DNA from 2 places in the Paraconexibacter sp. AEG42_29 genome. Region 2 is predicted to be linked to the other one. Evidence: riboswitches for the same ligand, from Rfam matches in the RefSeq annotation. Region 2 holds a riboswitch; the other holds the start of a gene.
The links. A riboswitch is a leader RNA that binds a small molecule or an ion and turns the genes downstream of it on or off. The one in region 2 is predicted to bind cyclic di-GMP.
Positions count from the first base shown of each region.

Region 1: another riboswitch for cyclic di-GMP. It lies ahead of DSM112329_RS15510 (type II secretion system protein); the one in region 2 lies ahead of DSM112329_RS02075 (hypothetical protein).

Region 1 is NZ_CP114014.1:3,180,200-3,184,724, forward strand. Features, by position in the region: gene DSM112329_RS15500 (hypothetical protein) at 1-757, shown strand, start outside; gene DSM112329_RS15505 (type II secretion system protein) at 816-1,259, opposite strand; cyclic di-GMP riboswitch class I at 1,352-1,433, opposite strand; gene DSM112329_RS15510 (type II secretion system protein) at 1,652-2,092, opposite strand; cyclic di-GMP riboswitch class I at 2,185-2,266, opposite strand; gene DSM112329_RS15515 (type II secretion system protein) at 2,435-2,875, opposite strand; cyclic di-GMP riboswitch class I at 2,968-3,051, opposite strand; gene DSM112329_RS15520 (prepilin-type N-terminal cleavage/methylation domain-containing protein) at 3,459-4,247, shown strand; gene DSM112329_RS15525 (prepilin-type N-terminal cleavage/methylation domain-containing protein) at 4,244-4,525, shown strand, end outside.
Region 2 is NZ_CP114014.1:428,586-433,110, forward strand. Features, by position in the region: gene DSM112329_RS02065 (XRE family transcriptional regulator) at 91-657, shown strand; gene DSM112329_RS02070 (benzoate/H(+) symporter BenE family transporter) at 654-1,844, shown strand; gene DSM112329_RS02075 (hypothetical protein) at 1,917-2,951, opposite strand; cyclic di-GMP riboswitch class I at 2,965-3,040, opposite strand; gene DSM112329_RS02080 (sigma-70 family RNA polymerase sigma factor) at 3,165-4,525, opposite strand, start outside.

The DNA.
Region 1 (4,525 bases), 2.8 Mb from region 2:
GGCGTTCGTGCTCACGGCTCTTCTCGGTGCCGCCCAGCTCGGCGCTGCCCTCGAAGCCGGGGCCGCGTTCCGCGGTGACTTCTTCGCGTACGGCCGCTACGTCAGCCCGTTCGTCCCGGTGCTCGTGGTACTCGGTGCGGCGCGCCTGGTCACGTCGCGTCGGTGGAGCGTCGCCGGTGTCGCTCCCGCGGCAGTGATCATCGCGTCCGCGCTCCAGCTGACCGTCAATGGGACGACCCTCGGCGGGTTCACCGTGCCGCTGCAGGTGTCCGGTCTCCTGGGCATGGGGATCTTCGGGGTGCCGCTCGACCTCGTGCGGCCGTCGCTGCTGGCCTGCGGGTTCGCGGTGGCGCTGGCAGTCCTGACGGACCGTGTCCGGCCGGGGATGCTCGCCGGAACGATCGCCGCGGTGACCCTGCTCGTGGCGGCGGGCGGCGCCGAGCGGATCTCGAACTACCTCGGCCGTGCGGACGACGGCGGGGACCACATCGTGTCCTTCCTCGACACGCTGCCTTCCGATGTGCCGGTGTACGTCGACCCCTCGACCGGATCGGGCACGTTCGAGCTGCTGCAGATGATGCGCCCCGCGCGACGGTTCCGTGCCCAGGCGGCGGACGCGCGCAGTCCGATGGCCTACGTGGTCCATGGGCAGCTGTGGTCGCCGCCGCCGCGCGCCGAGGTGACGACAGTCTCCGATGTCGGGGCGTTCCAGGTGCTCTCGTGCGTCGGGGACCAGTGTCCGCGACCCACCCGTTAAACGCCGCGAGGCGGGCCCGTGGGCCCGCCTCGCGGATGAAGCTCGATGGGGCCTGGGGCTACCAGACGCCGCCGGCGGGGCAGCCGCCCGTGCCGGCCGTGGTGCAGGCGCGGGTGTAGGAGCCCGGCGAGCCCGAGGTCTTCGTGATCGAGAAGACCTGCGTGTTGGCGGTCGAGGACACCGCGTTGATGGTGTAGCCCGCGCCGCCGAGGCCGGTGACCGTGACGGCGGAGTCGCCGGCGCCGAGGACCTGCGGGTTCGTCGCGCAGGCAGCGATGACCGTCGCGGTCGCGCCGGTGCCGTCCGCCGCGCAGGACTCCATCTGCGTCACGGCGTTACGCGCATCAGACTTCGCGGCGGAGTCCTTGGCCTTGTCGGACTGACCGAGGAAGGAGGGCAGGGCGATCGCGGCGAGGATACCGATGATCAGGATGACGACCAGGAGCTCGATGAGGGTGAAGCCCTCGTCGGAGTTCTTCTTGGCCAGCAGGTTACGCAGCATGTGAATCCTCCAGGGATTGCAATGAGTGGACCGATCTGAGTGAGTCAGTAACCCGCGGTATCCATCTGGCCGTGGGGGTCCACTTCAACCCCGGTGGCAACCCGGCTGCCTCGCTCGTCGCGAGGCCCTTGGGCTTTGCGTCCCACCCTCACGAGTGGTTTGCCGTTTTCACCTTAGGACTGCTCAATACCCCTATCGGAGGACTGTCGCGCGGACTAAAGCCCTTCCCCACAATTTCTTTTGGACTGGACGTTTGTTCTAGGTGGACGACCCCAGCCTGCCCAGGTACCGCGGGCCCGCGCAACCGCAGCAAGGGCTCACGGAGGCCGGTTTAACGCCGCGAGGCGGGCCCGTGGGCCCGCCTCGCGGATGAAGCTCGATGGGGCCTGGGGCTACCAGACGCCGCCGGCGGGGCAGCCGCCCGTGCCGGCCGTGGTGCAGGCGCGGGTGTAGGAGCCCGGCGAGCCCGAGGTCTTCGTGATCGAGAAGACCTGCGTGTTGGCGGTCGAGGACACCGCGTTGATGGTGTAGCCCGCGCCGTTGGTCGTGACGGTGACGGCGGAGTCGCCGGCGCCGAGGACCTGCGGGTTCGTCGCGCAGGCAGCGATGACCGTCGCGGTCGCGCCGGTGCCGTCCGCCGCGCAGGACTCCATCTGCGTCACGGCGTTACGAGCGTCCGACTTCGCGGCGGAGTCCTTGGCCTTGTCGGACTGACCGAGGAAGGAGGGCAGGGCGATCGCGGCGAGGATACCGATGATCAGGATGACGACCAGGAGCTCGATGAGGGTGAAGCCCTCGTCGGAGTTCTTCTTGGCCAGCAGGTTACGCAGCATGTGAATCCTCCAGGGATTGCAATGAGTGGACCGATCTGAGTGAGTCAGTAACCCGCGGTATCCATCTGGCCGTGGGGGTCCACTTCAACCCCGGTGGCAACCCGGCTGCCTCGCTCGTCGCGAGGCCCTTGGGCTTTGCGTCCCACCCTCACGAGTGGTTTGCCATTAGCACCTTGGGACTGCTCGAGGCCGCTATCGGTCGATGTGCGCGCGGACTTGAGGCCCGGTGACGTGCTCCTCCGGAAACTGGACGCTCGTTCGATGTCGGACACCGTGCGTCTTAAACGCCGACGAGGCGGGCCCGGGGGCCCGCCTCGCGGATGAAACTGATGGGGTCTGGGGCTACCAGACGCCGCCGGCGGGGCAGCCGCCCGTGCCGGCCGTGGTGCAGGCGCGGGTGTAGGCGCCCGGCGAGCCGGCGGCCTTGGTGATGCGGAAGACCTGCGAGGCCGCCGTCGAGGACACCGCGCTGATGGTGTAGCCGGAGCCGTTCACGGTGACGGTGACGGCGGAGTCGCCGGCGCCGAGGACCTGCGGGTTCGTCGCGCAGGCAGCGATGACCGTCGCGGTCGCGCCGGTGCCGTCCGCCGCGCAGGACTCCATCTGCGTCACGGCGTTACGCGCATCAGACTTCGCGGCGGAGTCCTTGGCCTTGTCGGACTGACCGAGGAAGGAGGGCAGGGCGATCGCGGCGAGGATGCCGATGATCAGGATGACGACCAGGAGCTCGATGAGGGTGAAGCCCTCGTCGGAGTTCTTCTTGGCCAGCAGGTTACGCAGCATGTGAATCCTCCAGGGATTGCAATGAGTGGACCGATCTGAGTGAGTCAGTAACCCGCGGTATCCATCAGGCCGTGGGGGTCCACTTCAACCCCGGTGGCAACCCGGCTGCCTCGTATTGCGGACGAGGCCCTTGGGCTTTGCGTCCCACCCTCACGAGTGGTTTGCCGTTAGCACCTTGGGACTGCTCAATTGCCCTATCGGACGACATTCGACCGGACTAAAGACCATCCCCGGAAATTGTTCGAACCTGGACATCTGTACTAGGGGCCGCACCCCAGCGCGGTGGGCGTCCGGGTCAGCCGGCGCTGTCGGCCCGGCGGGCCGCCTGCGCGTCGTGCGCGGGTATGAAGGTGCCGGAGCCCTCGCACCACGGACAAGGGACCTCGTGTGCATCCCCGCCCAGCTTGGAGCTGAGGCGGCCGGTGCCGCGGCACGGCGAGCACGGGGCGGGATCGGGCGAGGGTTCGTCGGTCACGGGGCGCGGAGCGTAGCGCCGTGACGTTGCTCGCGACGCGAGGTGGACGTTCGGCAATCCGCCCCTCCCCACTATTGGGGATGCAGGCTCGCTGCCGATAAGAGCAGTGTGAAGGACAACGGCCACCCCACCCGCACCGACGCAGGCTTCACGATCGTCGAGGTCATGGTCGCGATGATGATCCTGCTGGTCGGGGTCCTCGCGATGCTCAACTTCACGCTCTCCGGCGCGAGCAGCACCGGGAAGACCGCCGCTCGCGAGCAGGGCACGAACGTCGCCCGCGAGCTCATCGAGCGCAGCCGACAGGTCCCCTACGCCAACGTGACGGCGACCACAGCTCCGGCGCAGCTCCGGGCGACGCTCCCTGACGCCGGCGCGCTCTCGGGCTCGTCGTTCGCGGTCACGCGGCGCGGCACCACCTACACCGTCTCCATCGCGGCCTGCTCGATCGACGACCCCTCGGACGGCGTCGGCGTTGGTGACGCCACGTACTGCGCCAACCCGAACGGCTCGGCCGGCCCCGGCAGCGCCGCCACGAGCACCGCGGTGGGCCTGAACGTCCTGGGCATCTCGGTCGCCGCCGGCGGCAGCCTGCTGAGCACGGTCTGCAACGCGCTTGGCACCAACTCCACCATCCTGAACGCCGTCACGGCCGCGGTCAGCGCCATCGCGCCCGTCTCGGCCTGCACGAGCACGTCGGGGACGGCGGCGTTCGACAGCCGCCCCGACGACCTGCGCCTGGTCCAGGTCACCGTCAACTGGACGAAGGGCACGGCGCAGACGCTCCGGCAGACGACGCTGCTCACGAACCCGCTGCCGAACGACTGCCCCATGGCGCTCGCCCAGGTGACCACCGCCACCCCCCTGCCCTCCGGCTGCCCCACCCCCACCTCATGACTCCACCCCGCCCACGTCGCCGGGACGACGACGGCCTGACCCTCGTCGAGCTCCTCATCGCGATGTCGTTGTCGACGATCGTGCTGCTCGCGACCTTCCAGTCCTTCGACGTCTTCTCGTCGGAGACGACGAAGCAGACGCGGCAGACCGGTGCCAACGACACCGCCCGCGCGACGATGGACAGGGTCGTCGACGACCTCCGGGGCGCGTCCACCATCCGGACTGCCGCTGCCAACGACCTCGTCTACTCCGTCGCCACCGCCACCGGGTCGCGGTCC
Region 2 (4,525 bases):
GCGGTCATCCGGATTTTCACCACCGCGGGGGATGGGGAACCCGGGGTCAGCTCCGAAAGGGGGGCAACTATAGTTGTCGCGGAGAACACTATGGATGACGAACCGACCCAGCTCTCAGCCCGCATCGGCGTGGCGGTCCGCTACCACCGGACCGCGCGCTCGCTGTCGGTCGCCGACCTGGCGCGCGCCACCGGGCTGTCGAAGACCATCCTCGGCCGGATCGAGAGCGGCGCCGGCAACCCGTCCGTGCAGACGCTCTTCAGCATCGCGCGGGCGCTCGACCTGCCGCTCAGCGCGCTGCTCGAAGCCGAGGTGGCGCCGCGGGTCAGGGCGATCCCGAGCGGGTCGGGCGACGCGCTCCCGACCGCGGCCGGCACCGTCCACCTGCTGCACGCCGACGGCCGGCCACGGCGCACCGAGCTGTTCGACATCACGTTCGGCCACGGGACCGAGCAGGCGTCGGACGGCCACCTCCCGGGGACCGAGGAGGTCGTCGTCTGCCTCAGCGGGCGGCTGCGCGCCGGGCCGCTCGGCGAGGAGGTCGCCCTCAAGCCCGGCGACGCCGTGTGGTTCGCCGCCGACACGCCGCACCGGTACGTCGCCGAACGCGACAGCCGCGTCCTGGACTGGATCTCCTACCCCGTCCCCGCGTCATGACCCGGCGGGCGGACCTGGCGCAGCCCGTCGCGGCAGGGGTCGTCGCGTCCCTGGTCGGTTTCGCGAGCTCGTTCACCGTCGTGCTGACGGGCCTCAACGGCGTCGGGGCGACGGACGCGCAGGCGGCGTCCGGCCTGCTGGCGCTGTGCGTGGTCATGGGGATCGTCGCGATCGGGATCGGCCTGCGGCTGCGCGTCCCGGCGAGCATCGCCTGGTCGACGCCGGGGGCCGCGCTGCTGGCGACGGTCGGCGTCCCCGGCGGCGGCTGGCCGGCCGCAGTGGGCGCGTTCGTGATCGCCGGCGGGCTCACGGTCCTCGCCGGCCTGTGGGCGCGCCTCGGCCGGCTGATCGCGGCGATCCCCGGTCCGCTGGCGAGCGCGATGCTCGCCGGCGTCCTGCTCCCCATCTGCGCGGGACCGGCACGGGCGGTGGTCGAGATCCCCGCGCAGGCCGGACCGGTCGTGGCGACGTGGCTCGCCCTCGTCGTCCTGGCCCGCCGCTGGGCCGTGCCAGGAGCGCTCGTCGCCGCGGCGGTCGCGACCGCGCTGGGCGGCGGCTTCGACGCCCCCGACGGCGGGCTGCTCGCCCGGCCCGAGCTCACCACGCCGGCCTTCACGCTGGGCGCGCTCGTCGGCATCGCGCTGCCCCTGTTCATCGTCACGATGGCCTCGCAGAACGTGACGGGGATGACCGTCCTCGCCTCGTTCGGGTACCGCCCGCCGCTGCGGCCCGTGCTGCTCAGCACCGGGGCGGGCTCGATCCTGTCCGCGCCGTTCGGCGGCCACGCGATCAACCTGGCGGCGATCACCGCCGCCCTGTCGGCCGGTCCGGACGCCCACCCGGATCCCGAGCGGCGCTGGGTCGCCTCGGTCGCGGGCGGGGTCGTCTACCTGGTGCTCGGGCTCGGGGCGGGCCTGGCGGTCGCGCTCGTGTCCTCGGCGCCGCCGGTCCTCGTGCAGTGCGTGGCCGGCCTGGCGCTGCTGGCTCCGTTGGCGGGCGCGCTGGCGGCGGCCGTCGCCACCGAGGCGACCCGCGACGCGGCCGTGGCGACGCTCGTCGTGAGCGCGTCGGGCATCACCGCCTTCCAGATCAGCGCGCCGTTCTGGGGGCTGGTCGCGGGCCTACTGCTGTTCGCCGTCCAGCGCGGTGTGGCTGCGCGGGCCATGCCGACCGAGCAGCGCGCCTGACGAACGACCCCGGAACGACGAACGCCGCGGCAGGTGCCGCGGCGTCGCGCCGAACCGGGTGCTGCGGAGGGGCTACCGGCCGAGCAGGCCGCCGAAGAGGCCGCCGCCGCCGCCGAGCAGGCTCGACAGGCCGCCCAGGATGCCCGAGGGCAGGCTCAGCGGGATCTTGATGAGGCCGGACAGGAGCCCGCCGCTCGACGCGTTGCCCGCGCCCGTGGAGCCGGTCTCGGTGCCGGCGGCCGGGGTGTTGTCGCCGAGGAAGCCGCCCAGCAGGCCGCTCAGGAGGCTCTGGCAGATGCCGGTGGCCTGCTTGACGCTGTTGGTCGCGGCCGTGATGGCGACGCCGGTGATCTGGGTCAGCATCGGGATCAGCTCGTGGATCGTCGACGTGATGGAGCCGAGCGCGGTGCTGATCTGCGCCTCGGTCTGGGCCGGGAGGACCGGGAGGAGCTTCGTCAGCTCGGTCAGGCCGGTCTGCAGCGCGGCCGTCGCGGTCGACAGCGCGGTCTGGATCAGCGTGCCGACCTGCGCCGGGAGGTCGTCGATACCCGCGATCGCCGCGATCTGCTGGACCTGGACGGGCGCAGCGGCCTGCAGGGCGGCGAGCGCCTGGGCGGCCAGCGCCTGGGCGCCGCCACTCAGCTCGTTCACGAGGGCGGTGAGCTCCTCGACGAGCTGCGCGTGACCGGCGGCGGTGCCGGGCAGCGAGCCGGCGAGCAGCTTCTGCAGCTTCTCGTCGCCGGTCGTCGGGACGAGGTTCGAGAAGCGCGTCAGCGACTCGCCGAGGGCGCCGGCGGCGGCGGTGATCGACCAGACCGCGGTCTTGGCGGCAGCGGTGCTGTCGCCGGCGCCGGCGGCCAGCTGGCGGGCGCCGCGGGACGCGACGACGGCCTCGTGGCGGGACGTCTTGAGCGCCTTGCGGGCGGCGGCGACGTCGCCCTTCTTGGTGGCGCGGGTGACCTTCTTCGCAGCGGACTGCGCCTTCGCGATGTGCTGGCTGACCGAGGCCTGCGTCGCCTTCGGGGCGGCGTCGGCGGCGGCCGGCAGGGCCACGGTGAGCAGTGCGGCGCTGGTGAGGAGCGCGGCGAGGGGGGTACGACGGGGCATGGTGGATCTCCTTGTGGGTAACTGGGCGGCCTGCGTGCAGGCCCCTGGTTTTGCGTCCCCGCCTCGCAGCGGGTTTGCCTTTTTCCGACCGGCCGATCTGACCGGGGGAGGCGATGAGCCTCACCAGTGAAGAGGGGAGGCGCACCGTCGATGTGAGGTGCTACTTGGAAAACTTTCCGCAGGTGGCGCGTAGGCGCTACTGCGGACGGGAAGCTACGGCTGGCTCTGGGGGTGGATCAGCCGCTTCAGCGCTTCGAGCTGGGCCTGGACCCCGCTCAGCGCCGTGTTCGTCACGTTCTGGACCGTCTTCTGCACGGCGCTTAAGGTCTGCTGCGTCACCGCGAGCGACCCTTCGACCACGTTCTTGACCGCGTCGCCGGTCTGCGCCGTCAGCTGCGCGACCACCTCGCTGGTCTTCTTCTGCAGCTCGCCGGCGAGCGCGGCCTGGGTCTTGTTGGTCGTGCCCCCGGACATCGAGACCGGGGTCGCGGCGACCGTGCTGGGCGCCGGGGACGGCGTGCTGACGGCGGCGGGGGTGGACGTCGTCGCCTGTGCGGCGGGGTCGGCGGGTGCGGTGCCGCCGGCCGCGGTGGTCGACGTGGCGGCCGGGGCCGCGGAACCGCTGCCCGTGCGCGCCGGGATGCGGACGGCGACGGCGCTCCCGCCGGACCAGGTCCGCGCGGGCTTGGCCTTCGCCTTGCTCGCGGCTGCGCCGGTCGCGGCGCGCGCCGGCGCCTTGGCGCGGACCTTGCGCGCGGACGGCGTGGGGGCGGCGGTCGCCGAGGGCGACGCCACGGATCCGGACGGCTGCGGCGCCTGGGCGACGACCTCGACGCGCGGCTTCTTGGCCGGTGGGTGGACGACGACCTGCTCGCCGATCGCGCCGACGCCGACCAGGGCCGCGGTGCACGCGACGGCGCACTTCGCGACCCCGGCGCTGCCGAGGCTGCCGAGCCCGAGCGACCAGCCGCCCGCGGCGACGCCGGCCCCGCCCGCGGCCACGCCGCCGCCGGTCACGATCGCGAGGGCGCCACTGCCCGAGGCCAGGGCCGGAGCGAGGGGGAAGAGGAGTGCGAGGTCACGGCGGCGGTCGTCGATGCGCCCGGCGAAGCCGCGGCACCCGGTGCAGTCCGAGAGGTGCGCCTGCACGCGGCGGCCACGCAGCTTGCGGCGGTCGCCGCTGTCGATCAGGGCGCGCACGTCGCTGCAGCTGTCGCGGCGACCGTCGCCGACGTCGACCAGGGCGGTGCGCGCCTCCAGGACGGACTGGCGGGCGGCGGCGGGGGTGGTGTCGAGCGCGATCGCGATGTCCGCGTAGCCCAGGCCGCTGAGCTCGCGCAGCATCAGCGCGCTGCGCTGGCGCAGCGGGAGCCGGCTCAGGTCGCCCACGAGCTCGCGCAGCCGCTCGCGGACGCGCTCGTCGTTCGGGGCGGCGACCTGCAGCAGCGCCTCCTCGCCGTCGGGCCCGTCGAACTGCCGGGCCGCGGCGTCCTGCCGGCGGCGGCGGGAGAGGTCGAACGCCTCGCGCTGGGCGATGCGGTAGAGCCAGGGACCGAGGGCCTGCGGCGTCGAGC